Regions from separate parts of the Providencia stuartii genome, predicted to be linked through region 1. Evidence: predicted binding sites of a transcription regulator. Region 1 holds the regulator's gene; each other region holds the start of a gene.
What was found. Region 1 encodes LexA, which represses DNA repair genes until DNA is damaged. Its sites were predicted from a motif close to TNCTGTATGTACATACAGNA; they were not measured.
Positions count from the first base shown of each region.

Region 1 (7,440 bases):
AACGGAACTTACCAGATGTTAATTCGTGTAATGCGATTTCACCAAAACGAACAGTTTGATTCAGGTTATCATCATCAATTGAACAAGGTACATCATTGATGAAACCAGTGAATTGAATTTTACCTTGTGAGCTTTCAACTGGAGCAGGATCATCTGCCATCGCAGTCATAGAAACACCCATAGTTAAACCTAATGCCAAACTTACCGCTAATTTATTAAATTTCATAAAGATTTCCTTTAGATATGTAGGAAGTAGCACTCTCTATCCTAATTAATTCCAAAAAAATGAACCCATAAGCGCATTTTCGATTAGAATTAGCATTAGTCAGATTTTCCTTATTCCACTAGTACCTTTTAGGAAGAGATTTTTTTAAAATAAATAAATTAATCCATTTAATTTATTTTTATAAAAAGAAAAAAATTGAAATATTCAATTCATCACTTTAAATATGGAATATTTAATGAGGTAAAATCCTTTTTTCTCCAACCTTTTTCAACGTTGAAGTAAGTAATCAATATATATTCCACAAAACTCAAACAGAACAAAACAGAACTCAAAACTGGATTACTCGTATTTTGGTCACCCATATTTTCTATAGACAATCCTACACAAACGATATTTTTTGTCAAAACTAAACAAAATAAGATGAGCAACCAGTAAATTATGCTGTTATTTTCTTATTTTCAGTTCCAACCCCTTAAAAAAGGCAGCGCCAACTCCTAAAAGTAGTAATAATTAGAAAAATATATATAAAAATGTAAGTTTATATTTATAAAAATTTAATAATTTTTTCTAAAAAGAAAGCCGCCTTATTATAAAGAAATACGTATCACTAGAAAAAAACAACAAAAATCAGTATGAAAACCTAATAAATTAGAATTAAAAAATAAAAAACCAATGAAAATTAAAATAAAAACCTATATTAAATAATGCAGATAAGAAAACTCCCAATTGAAATGTGTTACTGAAGATTACTTTTTAAATTTAAAGTTACACTTCACTTGTTATTATTTTGTATTGGTTTTGTTTTTATCGTGATAATAAATTACTTATTGCACCAGAGTATAATGGTGCCATTTATAACCCTATTTCACTCACTTTTAGTAACATGCTTAAAATACAATATTAACGTATATTGTGAGATGTGATTTATTTATTTGAATATTAAATGGTTGTGATTTTTTCCTAATACGCTTTTTTCTAAGCCTCACTTTTTATTCATTCTCATTTCAGTCTCTATGTATCATAAAGTTATGGTAAACTTGTCTTCACTATCATTGGGATTTTTGCTGTGGGGTCAACGACCATGAAAATAATGAGTGAGGATAAGCTGCTAGTGATGGCCGAAAGAATTTGCCAATCAAGAGGTGTTAGGCTAACGCCTCAGCGGGAAACCGTTCTACGGCTAATAGCGCAACAACACGGTGCAATAAGTGCTTATGACCTGCTCGATTTGCTGCGTGAAGTCGAGCCTCAAGCCAAGCCACCAACAGTCTATCGTGCGCTTGAATTTTTAATGGAACAGAGCTTTATTCATAAAATCGAATCGACAAATAGCTATGTTATCTGCCATCACTTTGACAATCCTAGCCATATCTCAGTCATGTTGATTTGTGATCATTGCGGTGGCGTAGCAGAAAGTGATTGCGGAACCATAGAAGCTGCTATTTTAGATTTAGCTAATCAAAATCAATTTCAACTCCGTCATACCGTCGTTGAGAACCATGGTTTATGCCGAGTATGCAGTGAGTTAGCTAGCTGTAAAGACCATGAGCATTGTCATCATGACCATGAACAACCTATTAAGACAAAGAAAAAGTAATCACTAAGACAATAAAATAGACAAAACACACTATAGTAGAGCGTAATATTTTATTTTATGTCTCTTAATAAGTCGGGTGCACAGATAAACTCACTAATGAGTAAAAGAAAGGTATCGCAGGCAGACTCCTAAAATAGATACATAGTAAATCTGCCAGCAATATTTTTGAGGGTATTTTATGGCGCTAACATTAGCACCAGTCACCATTACGGATCACGCCAACCGCTAGCCCTTCAATTGTAAAATTCTGCTGACGCAGATCAACAATAATCGGAGCAAATTCTGCATTTTCAGCGATTAACTCAACACGGTTACCTTGCTGCTTAAAGCGTTTCACAGTCACTTCATCTTCAATACGTGCAACAACCACTTGCCCATTACGGACATCTTGTGTTTTATGCACAGCTAAAAGGTCGCCATCCATAATCCCAATGTCCTTCATTGACATACCATTAACACGTAATAAAAAATCAGCATGGGGCTTAAATAGAGCAGGATCCACTTGATAATGACTTTCAATGTGCTCTTGAGCCAATAGAGGTTCGCCAGCAGCAACACGTCCAATCAAAGGAAGCCCCTGAACTTCAGCATCATTTTCTTCTTCAAGTAGTAAACGGATACCACGAGAAGCCCCTGAAACAATCTCAATGACCCCTTTACGTGCCAAGGCTTTAAGGTGCTCTTCTGCCGCATTAGGCGAACGAAAACCAAGGCTTGCTGCTATTTCAGCGCGTGTAGGTGGCATACCCGTCTGAGAAATGTGATCGCGCACCAGATCATAAACCTGCTGTTGTCTAGCCGTCAGTGCTTTCATCTCGTTCCCCTGTTTGTTTATACAGTCAGACTGTGAGTATATACAGGTAAATGAAGTTTTGAAACACTTAAATCACTGAAGTGCCATATTTGTTGAAAGCTCATCAAGGATTTATCGATTTGCGACAATTTCTACATTAGCCAGCAAAATAGTGTTGCCATAAAACGGTTGCCCAAATAACCAACGCGAGTCCAATGGTCACAAACACCGCGGCAGAACCGATATCTTTAGCTCGACCAGACAATTCATGATATTCACTGCCCACGCGATCAACCACCGCTTCAATTGCACTATTCAGTAATTCAACAATCGCCACCAGCACAACAGAACTGATCAACAATAATCGATCGATATAACTCACATCCAACCACAGCGCGATAATGACGGCAATCAATGCCGCAACAGATTCCTGCCGAAAGGCCGCTTCATTAATCCAAGCCGCCTTTAATCCTTTAAGGGAATACCCCGCAGCCTTTATTACACGAGTCAATCCCTTAGTTTGGTTCGCCATATTTATTCCTCAAAATTACAAACAATAATCATTTTTTGCGGTCAAAGTTAATCATTTGCCAGTTGATTTCTGGTATGCTTGCGAAGCATTGTTAACAAGAGGCTATAATCATTTATGTCACTATGGCGTAAAATATATTACAACACGTTGAATTTACCACTTAAATTACTGGTAAAGAGTAAACTCGTTCCAACAGACCCGATATCAGAACTGGAATTGGACACCAGCCGGCCCACGTTATACGTGTTGCCTTATCATTCCAAGTCTGACCTTTTAACATTACGTCACCAATGCTTATCGATCGGTCTACCTGACCCGTTGGTCGATAATGACATTAATGGCACTAAATTACCGGCCTATGTCTTCATTGATGATGGTCCGAGAGTCTTTCGCTACTACTCACCAAACCCACGTAAAGAGTCAGTAAGAATATTCCATGCATACCTAGACTTGCATCGTAGTAATCCGAATCTCGATATTCAAATGCTACCTGCATCCGTGATGTTTGGTCGTGCACCTGGACGAGAAGGCCATACACCGGCTCCCCCCTTACGCTTACTCAACGGTATCCAAAAATTCTTTGCCGTGATTTGGCTTGGGCGAGATAGTTTTGTCCGTTTTTCGCCAACCGTATCCATGGGAGTGATGGCGCAAGAGCATGGTACCGATACGATTATTGCGAATAAACTAGCACGTGTTGCCCGTATCCATTATTCACGTCAACGCCTCGCGGCGGTTGGTCCGAAACTGCCTGCCCGCCAAGATCTTTTCAATAAGCTATTAACCTCAAAAGCGATTGAAAAAGCGGTTGAAGATGAAGCACGTAGTAAAAAAATTCCACTGAAGAAAGCACAGCAAAATGCCGTCAATATGATGGAAGAAATTGCGGCTAACTTCTCTTATGAAGCAATACGCTTGACGGATAGAGTATTAGGCTGGACTTGGAACCGTTTATATCAAGGGATCAATGTTCAGCATGCGGAACGCGTTCGTCAGTTAGCGCAAGATGGCCATGAAATTGTGTATGTGCCATCACATCGTAGTCATATGGATTACTTATTGCTTTCTTATGTTCTGTATCATCAAGGGTTGGTCCCCCCTCATATCGCGGCAGGTATCAACTTAAACTTTTGGCCAGCAGGTCCAATTTTCCGCCATTTAGGCGCTTTCTTTATACGCCGTACGTTTAAAGGAAACAAACTTTATTCGACCGTATTTCGTGAATATCTCAGTGAGCTGTTTGCACGGGGTTATTCCATTGAATACTTTGTTGAAGGTGGACGCTCTCGCACAGGTCGCTTGTTGCAACCCAAAACAGGCACACTGTCGATGACACTACAGGCCATGCTACGTGGTGACTCTCGCCCTATTACTATCGTACCGATTTATATTGGTTATGAACATGTCATGGAGGTGGGGACCTATGCAAAAGAGCTACGAGGTGCTGAAAAGGAGAAGGAAGGCTTCTTTTCGATGGTACGAGGCCTGCGTAAATTACGTAATTTAGGTCAAGGCTACGTTAATTTTGGCCAGCCGATTTCGTTAACACAGTATTTAACGAAACATGTGCCTCATTGGCGTGATTCTATCGATCCTATTGAGCCTCAAAGACCAAGTTGGTTAAACCCTGTTGTGAGTGGTTTGGCCGATAATATTATGGTGAATATCAATAACGCAGCGGCTGCCAATGCGATTAACCTTTGTTCAACGGCACTACTGGCTTCACGTCAACGCTCTCTAACGCGTGAACAACTGATTGAGCAAGTCGAATGTTACCTGCAATTATTACGTAATGTTCCTTATACTGCGGATACAACGACACCCAATAAAACCGCCGAGCAATTGTTAGAACATGCTTTGCAGATGGATAAATTTGAAGTCGAAAAAGATAGCATGGGGGATATTATTATTCTGCCTCGTGAAAATGCTGTTTTAATGACCTATTATCGCAATAATATCCATCACCTTTTGGTCTTACCATCACTGATATCAAGTATTGTGCTACACCATGAGCGCATCAGTCGCCAAGATATCCACTATCAGGTTGGGCAAATTTACCCGTTCCTCAAAGCGGAACTATTTATGCGCTTTGATAACGAATCTTTGATAGAGGTCGTTGATACTTTAATTGATGAACTCAACCATCAACAGTTGGTATGCGTGAAAGAAGACGGCGTCGTGGTACTCAATCCTCGTCGTATTCGACCGTTGCAGCTACTCGCCGCAGGTGTCCGTGAGACATTACAACGCTATGCGATTACGCTTTCTCTACTCAATGCGAGCCCTGAAATTAGCCGTAATACCTTAGAGAAAGAAAGCCGCATGCTTGCTCAGCGACTTTCTGTGCTGCATGGCATTAATGCACCGGAGTTCTTTGACAAAGCTGTCTTTTCAACTTTAGTGGAAACACTCCGAGAAGAAGGCTATATCGATAACGATGAAAACGACATTTTTACGGCCAACGCGAAAAAACTGTATTCTGTTATTTCACGTTTAATGTCGCCAGAAATACGTTTAACTATCGAAAGCGTCAGCCAGCCAGAAGAGCGTTCTGCTGAGAAAGAACCCGCAAAAGAAGATTAGTTAGTTTACTCTGCAACCCTAAAATAAGGGGGAATGTGTCTAACATTCCCCCTTATTTGTATCCATCCCGTCAGCTATACCGACTTAGCCCAAAATCACATACCGCTTCATCAAGACCCACTTAAATAGGAATATGTCACTTGTTGAAGGTGCTGACGATAAGCGTTCTTACCGTTTCTGAATGAAAACCTATTATTTTAAGGATCAATATTCCTGACAGAAAACGAATTCAACATATCGCGACGTGATTTTGAATTAATAGAAGAAAACGTCAATCACCTAAAGACACATTGGCTAAGAGGTTGTGAATTGATTAGTGCAAATGAACATAGCCAATAATACGCGGCTTGGAATATGACGAGTATAAAAAAGTGATCTTAATTGATAATACATTCCCCTTCCTTAATTCATCCCACCGTTTCTGACTTCCTATTTAATCCAAACAAGTACGTTCTCATTATTAGCCTGAATATATACATTACACGTCAAAACGAGACAGCAATATTGAGTCAGGTTTTAATATCCACAAACCAAATAAAGCACAGACTTATATAGCAATCAATTATAGATACACAACTCAATATCTGCCTATCGCACTTTATTATTGGTGTTTAGCACTCTGGAGCGTTCAGCTATCGTTATTGTTTAAATAACCTAATAACTGATCTCTCTAAGTAAGGTAATTAGCATTTATTACCCAGCTATCCGCAATGGAAATACCTTCCTAAAGGAAGGAATAAAAGGAATAGATCAATGATTTTTGGTATTAACCATCACAGTATCAAATCATCTCAGAGGCACTTATTACTTCCCGTTTTACTGTCCGTCTCCATCATGCCCGCAGCGACAGTATTTGCGACGGACTTTGTGGGTGAGGTGGAAGTGAAACCTTACTATTTGCGAGCAGGAGAGACCGTTTACAGCGTGGCTCATCAGTATGATCTGACCGTGGAGGAACTGAAAACCCTGAATCAAATGCGTCAGTTTCCCCGCGCTTTTGAACAGCTATCGGCAGGAGATGAAATTGATGTTCCAAGCACACACGCAATAAAGGCAGCTAACAAAAAAGCGACAACAAAAGAGCAGGCTGACCAACAAGATCATGAAATACAGAACTGGTTGTCTCGTACTGCTCCCGACTTTTTTGAGTCTATGAACACACAAAGTCCTAACGAGTATCTTTCCAGACAAGCCAAAAATATGGCCGTTACCAAAGCCTCATCAACCGTAGAAAACTGGCTGAATCAGTATGGCACTGCACAGATTGGTGTGCAGCCGGGAGACAAACTGTCACAGAGTACCCTATCTGCTGACATGCTGCTCCCCCTGTATCAAAACCCGGATTGGCTCGTCTTCACCCAGTTCGGTGGGCGAAACCTTGATGAGCGCACCACGCTAAACTTAGGGGGTGGAGTTCGTCGATTCAATGACCAATGGATGTATGGTGTAAACACCTTTTATGACATCGATATTACTGGTAATAACCGTCGAGCCGGTATCGGGGGAGAGTTGTCGTCCGATTACCTACGTTTCTCTGCTAATGGTTATCTACGACTCAGCAACTGGCATCAGTCACGGGATTTTGACGACTATGATGAACGACCAGCCAATGGGTTTGATATGACCGCCAGTGGCTGGTTACCGTCTTATCCACAGCTTGGCGGCAAACTGAAATATGAACAATATTTCGGGGATGAAGTGGCGCTAAA
Region 1 is NZ_CP119546.1:445,560-452,999, reverse strand. Features, by position in the region: gene P2E05_RS01935 (fimbrial protein) at 1-226, opposite strand, end outside; gene zur (zinc uptake transcriptional repressor Zur) at 1,308-1,823, shown strand; gene lexA (transcriptional repressor LexA) at 2,014-2,637, opposite strand; gene P2E05_RS01920 (diacylglycerol kinase) at 2,774-3,148, opposite strand; gene plsB (glycerol-3-phosphate 1-O-acyltransferase PlsB) at 3,263-5,731, shown strand; gene P2E05_RS01910 (inverse autotransporter beta domain-containing protein) at 6,485-7,440, shown strand, end outside.

Region 2 (7,440 bases), 240 kb from region 1:
CCCAGCGTGTTGTATAAGCGGGAGATAAATGCTCTCGCTTCATCGACCAATCTTTCTTCGTACCTTGTCCAGCAAAGAAAACCTTTCCGGCACCGCTTTGGTTAATGGTGTCCAATACAGACATTAACTGCTGGCTATTAGAGCGGGTCGATACGTCATCGAATAGTCCTGGTTGAAACATACCAGGATCGTAAAAGTCAGACAGCATGACGCCCGCTTTGGCATAACGAAAACCATCCTTCCAAATCCGCTTGAGTAAGTGATTGGCCAGCTCGATAAAGTCCCGCGTATCGCAACTGGGGATCAGCAACTCACCCGATGCAGAGTTGCTGTACTGCGGCTCGTTGTCCTTAAAGGGGCTGGTACGTATAAACACGGTCATCACTTTGGCTTGCTGCTGTTCTTTGCGAAGCTTCTCCGTGGCGCGGGTTGCGTATTCGCATATGGCTTCACGTAAGAATTCAAAGTGCGTCACTTTTACGCCAAATGAACGGCTACAGACAATTTGTTTCTTAGTTGGCGGGATCTCTTCAAGTTCAATGCACGACTCACCATTGAGCTCTCTGACGGTTCTCTCTAAAACCACCGAAAACTGGTCTCTGATGGCTCTAGGTGAGGCATTGGCTAGGTCTAAGGCTGTAGTGATACCCAACGCATTTAATCGCTTAGAAAGCCGCCTACCAACGCCCCAAACATCATCAACCGGGACTAATGCGAGCAATCGACGTTGCCGATCTGGATTGGTCAGGTCTACAACCCCTTGAGTAGCGGGATATTTCTTAGCGGCATGGTTAGCCAGCTTGGCGAGTGTTTTAGTCGGTGCAATGCCTACACAGACGCTGATCCCAATCCAGTGACCTATGCGCTCTCGCACTTGTTGTCCGAACTCGACAAGAGATATGGCAGACTCAATACCGGTTAAGTCCAAAAACGCTTCGTCAATCGAGTAAACCTCTACTCGTGGTGCCATCTCTTCCAAAGTGCGCATCACTCGACTGCTCAAATCTGCGTACAGCGCATAGTTGGACGAGAATGCCAAAATACCATGGCGCTGCATTTCAGCTTTGATCTGAAAGACGGGTACGCCCATTTTAATACCGAGTGACTTAGCTTCACGTGACCGTGCAACCACGCAGCCGTCGTTATTGGACAGCACCACAACCGGTGTATCTTTTAAATCAGGACGAAACAGCTTCTCACAACTGGCGTAAAAGTTGTTGCAGTCCACCAAGGCAAATACAGGCATGGGATCGTCACGACTTACGGCGCATGTTTCGCACCACATTGGTGACCACACCAAATATCTCTAACTCTGTCCCTTCAGGAATATGAATGGGCTCATACGCCTGGTTTCTTGGGATCAGCTTTACGCACGGCCTTAGTTGAAGTTCCTTTACCGTGAGTTCACCATGGATTCCCGCGATGACAATGTCACCGTGTTCTGCTTGGACAGAGCGATCAACCACCAAAATATCATCTGGGTGAATCCCAGCATCAATCATTGAATCACCTTCAACACGCACAAAGAATGTTGCAGCTGGTCGCTTGATGCACAGCTCGTTGAGGTCGAGCGTTTGCTCAACATAATCCTGCGCTGGTGAGGGAAAACCAGCAGAAACACGTTCCATGAACAATGGAATACGAAGGCGCTTGGCTTTGATGAAGGCAAGTACGCCGCTACGGCCTATCAGCGAGACACTCATGACGAACCTCGAAAAAATAGAATTAATACTGTTTGTTTATACAGTATCTAATGCTATGCTGATTTCTACAAGTAAAATTGTAGGTAAAACTGGTGTTGTTCGAGTAAGACGCTGTGTTGTCGGTGATTTATTTTTTGTGTTGAAAAACTAGATGTGGGGATAGCTCGCCCTCGTCAAAGCCTGCAAGGCTTGGACAATACTGCTTCTGCCTACTGCTCTTGTTTCTGTTACTGATCCTGTTACTGCTACTGGTTAACGCATGGGTCAAGTAACCGTCAGACAAGGCTTGTTGAACCCTTTGCAAAGGGTTTAAAAACAGTTAGTAAAATTCTGCTTCGTATTGAATTTACTGGCTTAAAGCGAAGTCAGGAGCATCTTTAAAATGCTCAGTCGAACTCAGTTCAAGCCTTTTTCAACCGTTTGAAAAGGGGTTGGCTAAGCCATACGTAAAGGGTATCGGTAAGGGTTACCTAAACGGTTTGGCTAAGGCTTTCTGAAAGGCTTAGCCAAAGCCTTCATACATGGGTTCACCCAGTAGAAAGATTAAAAAAACGCTGAGGTATCCAAGGTGCATTTTGTACAACCTGTGGCACAGTGAAATAACCCAAAGCGAACAACAGAATTGAAGAGGAACCATCAATGACAAGAGCCCCTGCGCCATTTCCGCTAGAGCGCCTCGCGGATATCCCAGAAAGACCAGAAGATTTTAGATTGCTGGAACGCATTCCTTTAACGCGTGAGCCGCAGTCCTGGCCACTTGAACTTTCTCCTATGGTCGGTGATGAACAGCCGATGGTGCTGCTCGATACAGAGACAACCGGACTGTCTGCCGATGACGAGTCCATTATTGAGCTTGGTATGGTTAAGGTGCTTTACAGCCCCTCTGCTCAGCGGATTGTGTCGATTGTTGATGTGATCAGCCTGTATGAAGATCCCGGCAAGCCAATCCCCGAGCTGATTACCGAATTAACCGGTATCACTGATGAGATGGTGCAAGGCCAGCGCATTGATGATGCTCTGGTAGCGAGTTGGTTATCCGATGATCCGCTGGTGGTTGCACACAATGCGCAGTTTGATCGTCCTTTCTTTGAAAAGCGGTTTGCCGCATTAGGCCATCTATCTTGGGCCTGTTCAGCTAGCGGCATAGATTGGAAAGCACTGGGCTTTGAAAGTCGGAAACTTGAGTACCTGCTGCTTCGCTTAGGTTGGTTCTATGAAGGACACCGAGCTGCAACCGATTGTTTGGCGATGGCCTGGTTGTTTCAATTGTTGCCCGAGTCCGTTGCAAACTTGTTGTCTGAAGCAGACAGGCGAACTGTGTTAGTTCGTGCGTTTGGTGCGCCGTTTGACGTAAAGGACTATTTAAAAGAGCGTGGTTACCGCTGGCATGACGGTGTTAAAGGTGCCAACAAACATTGGTGGCGCGAAATCAGCGAAGACGAGTTGCCGCAGGAACAAACTTACCTGGATGATTTGTATCATCGTGGCTCAGAACATGCCCACTATGACTACAAAGATGCCCGCAATCGATTTAAAGCTTTGTCATAGCCCCTTGCATATTTGAAAACCTCTGGAAAATGGAAAGTGAACTTATGGTTTAACCAACAAGAGGAATCTTTCCATGTACCAAGACACCTACATTGAATACTGGGGCGAAATCTTCGTCTCTGCCCGCATCATTGAATTTGGCATCACGTTCGAGCGCTTTCTTAAAGATCCATGGAAGCATTTGATGTCCTGTGGCCAAGAGTCTGCCCCAGACGCGATTGCTGAAGGGATGCTCCCATTGCTACCAGCCCAGGCAGAAGTTGCTAGGCGTGTTCGAGAGAATGAATTGCGTCAGTTGGCATTCCAGCGTGAGCTTCTATCAAGGCCAGAAAAGAAACATTCGAACAATATCAAGCCAATTTTTATAGCCAACAAGACGACTTGTTGATACTATGAAACCTAATGAAAAACAGTAGGTTGCTTGATGGCATTCAATCGATGGCTTCCTAGTTTTAGATGATTAGGGCTTGTCCCAAATGGATTGAGAGGTTGACAGTGCAAGACAACACTGGACTTGAAGAGCTTAGCCAAGCACAGAGAGAACGACTCGCTCATATTGATTTCACTTTGTTATTTAAAGGTGAAGCTGGGCGGAGTTATTTAACCGAGCGCTTTAGCGTAGCGCCGTCTGTGGCAACACAAGATTTTGCGCGGTACAAAGCGTTGGCTCCTAACAACGTTATGTATGACGAAAAGCGCAGAGTGCACTTGAAGACGAGCACATTCCAGCCGTTGTTTGATTATGACATTGTTCGAACGCTTGCGACGATAAGCCAAGGGTTCGGTGATGGCTTTCTTGGCAAGGTTAGGCCACCTATGGCTTGTGAAGCACCATTTCATCTCAATAAGCCGAAATTGGAAGTGGTAGCGGCGGTTAGTGAAGCCATACATAAACGCGCGGTGATTAATATTGAGTACACCTCATTGTCGAGTGGTCATGGGAGCAGGCAAATAGTTCCTCATACCTTGATTGACAATGGCTTGAGATGGCATGTCCGAGCATTCGATAGAAAGCATAGAGAATTTAGGGATTTTGTGTTAACCAGAATAAGTGAAGTTGAGTTGTTAGAAGATGAGGTTAACGACGAAGTTGAGACTCTTCAGTGGGATAAGCAATGGAACCGAATCGTTGAACTAGAGCTGATACCTCATCCAAAACTAGCACATCCAGAAGCTGTATTGATAGACTACGCAATGGAAAACAATAGGTTGCGTGTAGAGATAAGAGCTGCGTTCGCTGGATATTTACTGCGTTTATGGAATATCGATTGTTCAAAGAATAGCAAGAGCAATGGGCGAGAGTTCCATTTAGCACTTAAAAATCCAGAAGCACTATACGGCGTTGACAATGCTGCACTCGCTCCTGGATATAGCGAATCGTGAGATGAATTTATGAATATAAAAGAATATTTAGGCGATCTTATCGGAAGCAGTTTATTGATAACTGAATCTAGAATAATCGCAGAATCGCTACTGAAAAAACTTCCAGAAGATGAGTGGAAGTCGCTGATCGTTGAGCAAAATGTTCTTCAGAAAAAATCCGGTCAGACGGCTATTCGTTATGCCAGAACAATCCGTTGGCGTATTGAAGGCCTGGGTGATGAGTTTATGACTGATCTTTTAACCGCGAGTGAACGTGCCTATGTCCAAATGCTGATGATGTCATTACTCATTCATTCTCCGGTTGTCGCTGATTTTATGCGACATACCTTAGCCGAGGCTCGTCGCACCTATAAACCCGCTTTAACCGCTGATGCATGGTCTGAGTTTTATGACACGAGAGTGCGGGCATATGCCGAACTTGGCGGTTTTTCTGACTCAACTGTCAAAAAAATGGGTAACAACGCAATTAAGGCATTGGTTGATAGTGGCTACCTGAGTGATAGCAGGACAAAGAAAATACAACCTGTTTACCTAATGCCAGAAGTTAAAGACTGGTTAGTTCGTCTGGGCCGGGAAGATTTGATTGAGGTCATGGAGTGCACAATATGAAGGCTCTCCAGACCAGGCTTGATCTTATACAGGAACGAATTGAAAGCCCTAAGTTTTTGAAAAACGATGGCTTGGGCAATGAAATTGGATTTTGGGTATTTGACTATCCAGCCAAGTATGAACTGCTTGTACGAGAGCACCTTAAGCACGTTGACGAAAAACTCAACAAGCGTGGTTACCGCTTTGTCCATCTCAATATTTTTGAAGTCTTGATAGATATGCTTGAGGAGCGAGGCCTTTTCGACCGAGCTTGCCAGCGTGAATTGCAAGTCGGTGTTGATGGTCTTCGAAAAACACTAGCCGGGCCTCTGAGCCAAGAGAAAGTGGCAAGGTATATCGCGGACAAATATAAGCCATCAGAACTTGAGTTTGTGTTGCTGTCAGGCTTAGGCAGTGCGTGGCCTCTTGTCCGAGGACATGAGTTACTTAGTGCTCTGCAAGACGTGATGGGGAGCACGCCATTAGTGCTTTTCTATCCGGGTGAATATAGCGGAAGGGATTTGCATCCTTTTGGCATGATCGAATCTAAAAACTACTATCGCGCCTTCAAACTTGTGCCTGAAGACGGTAAAAAAATTTAAGAGCAGGGAGCCTCCCGAATGAAAATTGAACAGATTTTTTCCAAGAAGTTGACGCGTGACATTAATGGCGTTGTTAAAGCGGAACAAAAAGACAATGACAGTGTGTATGTCGAGCTTGATGAGTATGTTGTTACCCGAGAGTTAGATAGACACTTTCGTGCATTTTTTGAGGCTTACGTCCCATCAGTGACGCAAAGCCACGGTGATATGTCAGGTAAAATTGGTGTGTGGATTTCTGGCTTCTTTGGCTCGGGTAAATCGCACTTCCTGAAAATTTTATCTTATTTGCTTGAGAATAAATCTGTTGAAAAAGATGGCCAAGGCCGACAAGCGTTTGAGTTTTTCAAAGACAAAATCAACGACGCCATGCTGTTGGCGGACATCCAAAAAGCGGTTACCAAAGACACTGATGTTATTCTTTTTAACATCGATTCGCGAGCCAATACGGACGACCGAGAAAATGCCATTCTTAAGGTTTTCCTCAAAGTCTTTAATGAGCGTGTAGGATACTGCGCTGACTTTCCTCATATTGCGCACTTAGAACGCGAGCTTGATAAACGTAATCAATACGCATCTTTCAAGGACAAATTTGCTGAGTTGACTCAATCAACTTGGGAAAAGGAGCGTGACGCCTATGACTTCTATCGAGACGAACTTTCAGAAGCACTCGCTCATGCCAGTGAGCAATCATTAGAGTCTGCCAAAGCGTGGGTTGAGCAGGTTGAAAACAATTTCCCGCTAGATATCCGAAACTTCTGTAAGTGGGTTAATGAATACTTAGATCGCACTGGGGATCGTAACCTTCTTTTCTTAGTCGATGAAGTCGGTCAGTTTATCGGTAAGAACACACAAATGATGTTGAAGCTTCAGACCATTACTGAAGATCTTGGCACATATTGTGGTGGCAGAGCTTGGGTCGTTGTTACCTCTCAGGCAGACATTGATGCTGCCATTGGTGGTATGGATAAGAGTGATGGCGAGGACTTCTCTAAAATTCAAGGGCGTTTTAGTACCCGCTTACAGCTGTCGAGCTCGAATACCTCGGAAGTTATTCAAAAGCGATTGTTGTCCAAAACGGAAGAAGCTCGTACATACCTCATCGATGTCTTTGCTGAAAAGGGCGACATTCTTCGTAACCAGCTGACATTTGATAAAACGACAACCGCGTCTCTAAAGGGCTACACCGACGCTCCGTCTTTCGTGGACAACTATCCGTTTGTGCCTTACCACTACACGCTGGTTCAAAAAGTGTTTGAGTCAATTCGAACAAAAGGCGCGACGGGTAAGCACTTAGCCATGGGTGAGCGTTCATTACTTGATGCTTTCCAATCAGCTGCAAAACAGATGAAGGACTCTGGCCTTGATGTGTTAATCCCGTTTTATAGTTTCTATGCACCGATTGAAAGCTTTTTGGAGCCAGCGGTTAAGCGAACGATTGACCAAGCCTGTGAGTTGGATTCCTTAACAGAATTCGATGGCAAGATCCTAAAAACGCTTTTCTTGATCCGTTATGTGGACGTTGTCAAAAGCACACTAGACAACCTTGTGACGCTGTCAATTGATCGAATCGATGCCGATAAAATTGCGCTGCGTAAACAAATTGAAGAGAGCTTGAA
Region 2 is NZ_CP119546.1:680,724-688,163, forward strand. Features, by position in the region: gene umuC (translesion error-prone DNA polymerase V subunit UmuC) at 1-1,246, opposite strand, end outside; gene umuD (translesion error-prone DNA polymerase V autoproteolytic subunit) at 1,254-1,703, opposite strand; gene P2E05_RS02930 (3'-5' exonuclease) at 2,343-3,251, shown strand; gene P2E05_RS02935 (hypothetical protein) at 3,325-3,639, shown strand; gene P2E05_RS02940 (WYL domain-containing protein) at 3,708-4,634, shown strand; gene P2E05_RS02945 (DUF1819 family protein) at 4,644-5,243, shown strand; gene P2E05_RS02950 (DUF1788 domain-containing protein) at 5,240-5,824, shown strand; gene brxC (BREX system P-loop protein BrxC) at 5,843-7,440, shown strand, end outside.
Region 2: umuD (translesion error-prone DNA polymerase V autoproteolytic subunit) is a predicted target of LexA. The motif match lies at 1,730-1,749, and genes of this name have one in related genera.

Region 3 (7,440 bases), 1.0 Mb from region 1:
TATTTTGGTCAGCCAAAAGGCCGTAAAGGTGAAGGGCAAGATGAATACGCTTTCGATACCGAAGTTTATCACCGTTATGAAATAGAACGTATCGCACGCATTGCTTTTGAGTCAGCACGGAAACGTCATCATAAAGTGACCTCAATTGATAAAGCTAACGTATTACAAAGTTCTGTTTTATGGCGAGAAGTTGTTAATCAAATCGCTAAAGAATACCCCGATGTCGCTGTTAGCCATATGTATATCGATAATGCAACAATGCAAATGATTAAAGCACCATCTCAATTTGATGTTGTTTTGTGTTCAAACTTGTTTGGTGACATTATTTCTGATGAGTGTGCCATGATCACTGGTTCAATGGGGATGTTACCATCGGCAAGCCTAAATGAAGATGGCTTTGGACTCTATGAGCCAGCAGGAGGTTCCGCGCCAGATATCGCAGGTAAAAATATCGCGAACCCAATCGCTCAAATTTTATCGGCAGCCATGCTGTTAAGATTCAGTTTAAATCAGAATGACGCCGCTGATGCCATAGAAAGAGCTGTGAATAAAGCGTTAGAAGAAGGCCATCGTACCGCAGATTTAGCCGGTGGTGGCAAGTCCGTCAGTACTAGTGAAATGGGTGACATTATCGCCCGTTATATCACCGAAGGGGTGTAACATGGCCAAAACTTTATATCAGAAATTATATGATGCGCACGTTGTACGTGAAGTCGATAATGAGATACCCCTGATCTACATTGATCGTCATTTGGTTCATGAAGTGACATCACCTCAAGCCTTTGATGGCTTGAGAACCAAAAATCGTCCATTGCATCAACCAAGCAAAACCTTTGCAACCATGGATCATAACGTATCAACACAAACAAAAGATATTAACGCTTGTGGTGATATGGCACGTATCCAAATGCAAGAGTTGATGAAAAACTGCAAAGAGTTCGGTGTGACCTTATATGACCTTAACCATCCTTATCAAGGTATTGTTCACGTGATGGGGCCAGAACAAGGCATTACTTTACCGGGTATGACCATCGTGTGTGGGGACTCGCATACTGCAACTCATGGTGCATTTGGTGCATTGGCTTTCGGTATCGGTACTTCTGAAGTTGAGCATGTCATGGCGACCCAAACCTTGAAGCAAGCTCGCGCCAAAACCATGAAAATTGAAGTTATCGGTAAAGCACCGGTCGGCATTACAGCAAAAGACATCGTCTTAGCCATAATTGGTAAAACAGGCAGTGCTGGCGGTACAGGCTATATTGTCGAGTTTTGTGGTGAAGCAATTGAAAACCTCAGTATGGAAGGTCGTATGACCGTTTGTAATATGGCCATTGAGTTGGGGGCGAAGGCAGGTATTATCGCTCCAGATGAAACAACGTTTAGCTATATGGAAGGTCGTCAATTTGCCCCTAAAGGAAAAGAGTGGGATGAGGCTGTTGCGTACTGGAAAACCTTAAAAACCGATGAAGATGCGCAATTCGATAAAATCGTCACATTGCAAGCCAGTGAAATCGCGCCACAAGTCACTTGGGGAACGAATCCGGGTCAAGTTATTGCCATTAATGAACCAATACCTTCCCCAGAATCTTTCAGTGATCCTGTGGAACGGGCATCTGCTGAGAAAGCTTTAGCTTATATGGGGTTAAAGTCTGGTATCAAGCTGTCTGACGTAAAAATTGATAAAGTGTTTATTGGTTCTTGTACTAATTCACGTATCGAAGATTTACGTGCTGCGGCAGCTATTGCTAAAGGTAAAAAAGTGGCTTCTGGTGTTCAAGCGATCGTTGTTCCCGGTTCAGGCCCAGTTAAAGCTCAAGCGGAGCAAGAAGGGTTAGATAAAATCTTTATCGAAGCGGGTTTTGAATGGCGTTTACCTGGTTGCTCCATGTGCCTTGCAATGAATAATGACCGTTTGAACCCTGGTGAACGATGTGCATCAACCAGTAACCGAAATTTTGAAGGTCGCCAAGGTCGAGCAGGACGTACTCACTTAGTTAGCCCTGCAATGGCTGCGGCAGCGGCGATTAATGGTCATTTTGCGGATGTCCGCGATATTCACGCCTAAAGGAGCATTTATCATGGAAAAATTTATTACCCATACAGGCATTGTGGCCCCTTTAGATGCGGCGAATGTGGATACAGATGCGATTATTCCAAAACAATTTTTGCAAAAAGTCACCCGTACAGGATTTGGACAACACCTGTTTAATGATTGGCGTTTTCTTGATGACGCCGGACAGCAACCAAACCCAGATTTTGTATTAAACAAGCCAGTGTTTAAAGGTGCGAGTATTCTACTCGCCCGCGAAAACTTTGGCTGTGGCTCCTCTAGAGAGCACGCGCCATGGGCCTTAACTGACTTTGGTATCCAGGTGGTTATTGCACCTAGTTTTGCTGATATTTTTTACGGTAACTCTTTCAATAACCAATTGTTACCAATAAAACTGAGCGATGCAGAAGTTGACGAAATGTTTAACTATGTGCAAAACAATGAAGGTTGCCAATTCACAGTTGACTTAGAGCAGCAAACGGTTCAAGCAGGCGATAAAACTTATCATTTTGAGATTGATAGTTTCCGTCGTCACTGCATGATGAATGGCCTTGATAGCATTGGTTTGACCTTGCAGCATGCTGATCAAATTAAGCAATATGAGCAGAAAATTCCTTCATTTATGCGCTAAGCATTAACAACCACTTTCTAAACGCCCACCTTCTGTGGGCGTTTTATCTTATAAATAGTGAATAAGCCTACCCCTACATCATGATTTACTCTAAAATCATCCTCATTATTATGTAGACTAAATCCAATAACAGTATTCAAAATAAAGGCAACAAAAAAAGCCGATAATGCTGCTATCGGCTGGTAAATTACCATTACTCAATAATTCTGGGAGTCAGCCTGCCAGTTAACAGGCCTAACGAGCTACTTACTGGTGTCTATTATCAAATGGATATTAGGAAATAAAAATTGATGTAATCATTGCCGGAGTTCCTCTTTTATGTCCAGTTCTCGCTTACAAACACAATTCGTCCGTCTTTGGCAACACTTTCAGGGTCAAGATAGTGAAACCACATTGCAACATATTGCCGATACACTGTTTTGCTCTCGACGCCACGTCCGCACTTTATTAAATAGTATGCAATCTCATGGGTGGCTCAGTTGGCAAGCCGAAGCAGGCAGAGGGAAACGTTCAACCTTACTCTTTCATGTTAATGGATTAGAGTTACAGCAAGCCCAAGCGGAGCGTTTGCTAAAAGAAGAAAGCATTGAAAAACTTGTTGCTTTAGTGGGAGATAAAGAAACAATCCGCCAAATGGTTCTCTCTGAATTAGAACGCAGTTATCGGCAAGGTAAGAATCTTTTACGCATCATCTACTACCGTGATTTCCCTAATTTGCTACCAGGAACCCCCATGAGGCGTTCTGAAATTCACTTAATGAGTCAGATATTTAATGGATTAACGCATATAAATGAGGAAAAAGGGGAAGTCGAAAATGGTATCGCTCATTATTGGCAAATGATAAATGACACTGAATGGCGTTTTTACTTAAGACCCAGTATTTACTTTCACCACGGTAGAGAGATGCTAGTCGATGATATTATTAGTTCATTGATGCGTTTACAGCAGTGCTGGCCATTATTTTCACATATTAAATCTGTCACCTCCCCTCTTCCCAATGTCATTGATATTCAATTAAGTGAAGTCGACAAGCAGCTACCTTTACTATTAGGGAGTCCTCATGCTGCCATTCTCCCCAAAGAGTGGGAGTCTTTTGACAATTTTGAGCAAATACCTATTGGTACAGGCCCTTTTTTGGTTGAAAAAAACTTACCGCAAAAACTGACAATCACTGCATTTGACCGCTATTTTGGCTACCGTGCACTACTTGATGAGGTCACTATTTGGGTCGTGCCTGAATTATCTGAGCAAATGGTGTGTACCACATTAAAGATGGACAGTGACAGCAAACCAAATGATTCGTTAGAAAGTCGTATGGAAGAAGGATGCTACTTTTTATTGATGGATCAACGCTCTGCCCTAGCGCAGCGTTGTGATATACGTCAATGGCTATGCAGTTTTTTAACACCAATCAATCTGCTCGCGCATTGTGAATCATTTTATCAGCGGCACTGGGCTCCCGCTTATGGGCTATTACTGCATTGGCATCATAGTCGCATGTTAACGCTATTACCTAAGCCAGCTGATTTAACCGAATTGACGGTCACTTTCTATCATCAACACCACGAGTTTTATGCTATCAGCCAAATAATGAAGCGTGTATTGAAAACGCAAGGTATCGAATTAAAAATAAACATTGTTAATTACCCTGAATGGTTCAATGGCACAGCAGAAAGTGATATTTGGCTTGCGACAGCCAACTTCTTTAAACCTCTCGAATTTTCAATTTTTGCCACTTTATATGAAATGCCATTATTTCGTGAATGTTTAGGCTCCCCCCTCAAAGAGGAGCTGTCAAATTGGCGACAACAATCACTTAATGTCGAAGCATGGTGTGAAAGCTTAGTTGATTCACAGATTTTTCATCCAATCTTCCATCATTGGTTAGAGCTTCAAGGACAAAAAACCATGCGTGGAGCAAGGATGAATACGTTCGGTTGGTTTGATTTTAAATCGGCATGGTTTCAACCTTCTGAGGATAATGCACAGAAATCATAAAAGTTATGAACACCATAGGTGAATAATAAGGATGTTATTCACTTTTTCTGTGGATATCCATGTGAACAACCCGATAGTAATCAGGGTATATCCGACAGGTCACTTCTTTAAGAAAATCCTCACGCATTACTAACTCATTTTAAAACAATAAGATACTTACATTCCATCCTGTTATCTCCTGTTTATGTTTTCGACTTTATTCATTAGGAGTTCAAATGAACAAAGATCAATCAATGTATGATTTATCCACAAGTAATGCGCTTAACTTAGGCAAGTTGTGTGATTAAGTTCAAAAAAACAGGTAAGTCAAGCCTGTAAATGCACACAGTAATTAAAGTTTTTCACAGTTATCCAATAAATCTGTGGATAACCTAGTGAATGATCCTGTGATTATTATGGGATGAACGTGAATAACCTATTTTTCGTTAAAGATAATGTGGTTAAGTCTTCTATTATTATCTTATATATCAATGCATTAATTATCTGGTGTAAAAAGTGATATACTTTCTCTACCCTGTGAACTTTTTTTGATTATTATTTAATCGCATTATGCCATTTTTACCGCCACCACCACCTGAAAATGAGTCTGTTTTAATGGCGAGAGCGCAAGCCCTTGCTGGTTATACGCTGGGCCAATTGGCTGAATATGCAGGATTACCAATCCCCCCTGATTTAAAGCGCGACAAAGGCTGGGTCGGCATGTTGCTAGAGTATTTTCTAGGGGCTAGCGCAGGAAGTAAGCCTGAACAAGATTTTGCTGAAATTGGCGTCGAATTAAAAACGATTCCTATCGATCGTCATGGTGTGCCACTGGAAACAACATTTGTTTCCGTTGCGCCTTTAACGGGCAATAGTGGGTTGACTTGGGAAAACAGCCATGTTTGTCGAAAACTGTCTCGGGTACTGTGGTTTCCTATTGAAGGAGAACGCCAAATTCCTCTTGCACAGCGTCGTGTGGCGACGCCTTTACTATGGAGTCCCTCACCACTGGAAGAGCAATTGCTACGTCAAGATTGGGAAGAATTGATGGATCTGATTGTTCTTGGGAAGGTTGAAACCATCACTGCACGGCATGGACAAGTGCTACAAATACGCCCTAAAGCCGCTAACAGTAAAGCATTAACAGAAGGAATTGGTGAGTTTGGGCAAACTATCATGACATTACCGAGAGGCTTTTATCTTAAGAAAGATTTTACAGCCCCTCTTCTCGCTAGGCATTTTCAACTCGGTTAAAAAGAAAATGTATATATGATGACACCGCTATCCGCGCTTACTCAAGATACGCCGGTAACAGCTCAAGCCAAGATAACTAAAGTCTCTATTTGTTATCAACACATTTTATCGTTCGCGAATACGGCTGGGATCACATTCGCTTATTCATCAATCAGGAGCCTTAAAACCACTCGCTATTTAGTGGCCATCTTAGCGGCGTTAATGGCTCCTTCCACTGCTTTCTTAGCCTGTGGGCTGTTTTTCCAACAGCTAGACCCTGTGAGTTCAGCGCCTAACCGCAAAATTTCCTCATAGGATGCTTCACTTAGCTGAGATAACGTCGAGAATCCCATTTGTTCTAATCGACTCATCACCGTCGGCCCTACCCCTTTTACCGCTAGTAAACACTGTTTGTCCGCTTCTGAAAACCCCATATTCGTTCCTAATTAAATGAGTAGCTTATCTTTTTTTTAATGAATAGCTTTGCAATATACCTCATTATTATTTTACTATTCTTTTATGGCTATTATTATTTCAATAAAATCTCCTATATCCTTTGTGTCACTCATCACATTTATGGTAGTACACCCTCGATTTAGCATAAGTTAGGAATTAGCAATGTATACTCGTCAGCTCACCACGACACGCCATAATTCACTCCAACTGCCTGATGGCCGTCATTTGAGTTGGTATGAGTCTGGGCCGAAAACCGGTTTTCCAGTTATTTTTTGTACTGGTGCAGGTATGAGTGGGACACTCGGTTTTGGCATTGAATTCCTCAACCGTTTTGGGCTGCGATTGATTGTGCCTGAGCGAGCGGGTTTAGGGGAGTCTTCCCAAGATCCACAAAAATCACTTTCTCGTTTTGCCGCAGATGTCGCTGTGTTGTTGCATTCTCAGCAAATCAAACATTACTCAGTGATTGGTTTTTCTCAAGGCGCTGTATTTGCCATGGCACTGGCTTTTTATGGCACTCCGAATGCATTATCCATCGTCTCAGGCCAAGACCAATTTGAACATCCAGCAACGAGAGAACGACTACGCTCTGATGTGATTAATATGCAAGAGCAAGCCATAAATAGCCCTGAAGCGCTCGCTGACTGGTTGAAAAAAAATGTCAGCGCACCATGGCTATTGGCATTTATTCTCAATTGTAGTGCTGAAATCGACCAACAGCTTTATCATGAAGCCACCTTTTTAGAAGCTTACACCGAATGTATGAACCGTGCTTTTGTACAAGGTAATTTAGGCTATGTTCAAGATTTGCTGATTACGCTACAAGCATGGCCTTTCCAACCTGAACAGATCCAATGCCCTGTATCATTATGGTATGGCCAAAAAGATGAAAGTTCTGTGCACTCACCCGATTTTGGCCATATCCTTGCCACTCGCTTTCCTCATTGCCAACATTTCCTGTTTAAAAATGAAGGGGGTTCTCTATTATGGACCCAATCAGAAGCGATCTTAAAAAATTTAAAAGCTGAATAAGTAAATATAAATTAATAACTGGCTGAATGTTGAATATTATCATAATTCAATTTCAGCCACG
Region 3 is NZ_CP119546.1:1,449,378-1,456,817, reverse strand. Features, by position in the region: gene leuB (3-isopropylmalate dehydrogenase) at 1-660, shown strand, start outside; gene leuC (3-isopropylmalate dehydratase large subunit) at 662-2,065, shown strand; gene leuD (3-isopropylmalate dehydratase small subunit) at 2,079-2,681, shown strand; gene sgrR (HTH-type transcriptional regulator SgrR) at 3,000-4,679, shown strand; gene mutH (DNA mismatch repair endonuclease MutH) at 5,229-5,912, shown strand; gene P2E05_RS06215 (helix-hairpin-helix domain-containing protein) at 6,086-6,325, opposite strand; gene P2E05_RS06210 (alpha/beta fold hydrolase) at 6,510-7,379, shown strand; gene P2E05_RS06205 (sphingomyelin phosphodiesterase) at 7,419-7,440, opposite strand, start outside.
Region 3: mutH (DNA mismatch repair endonuclease MutH) is a predicted target of LexA. The motif match lies at 4,990-5,009, and genes of this name have one in related genera.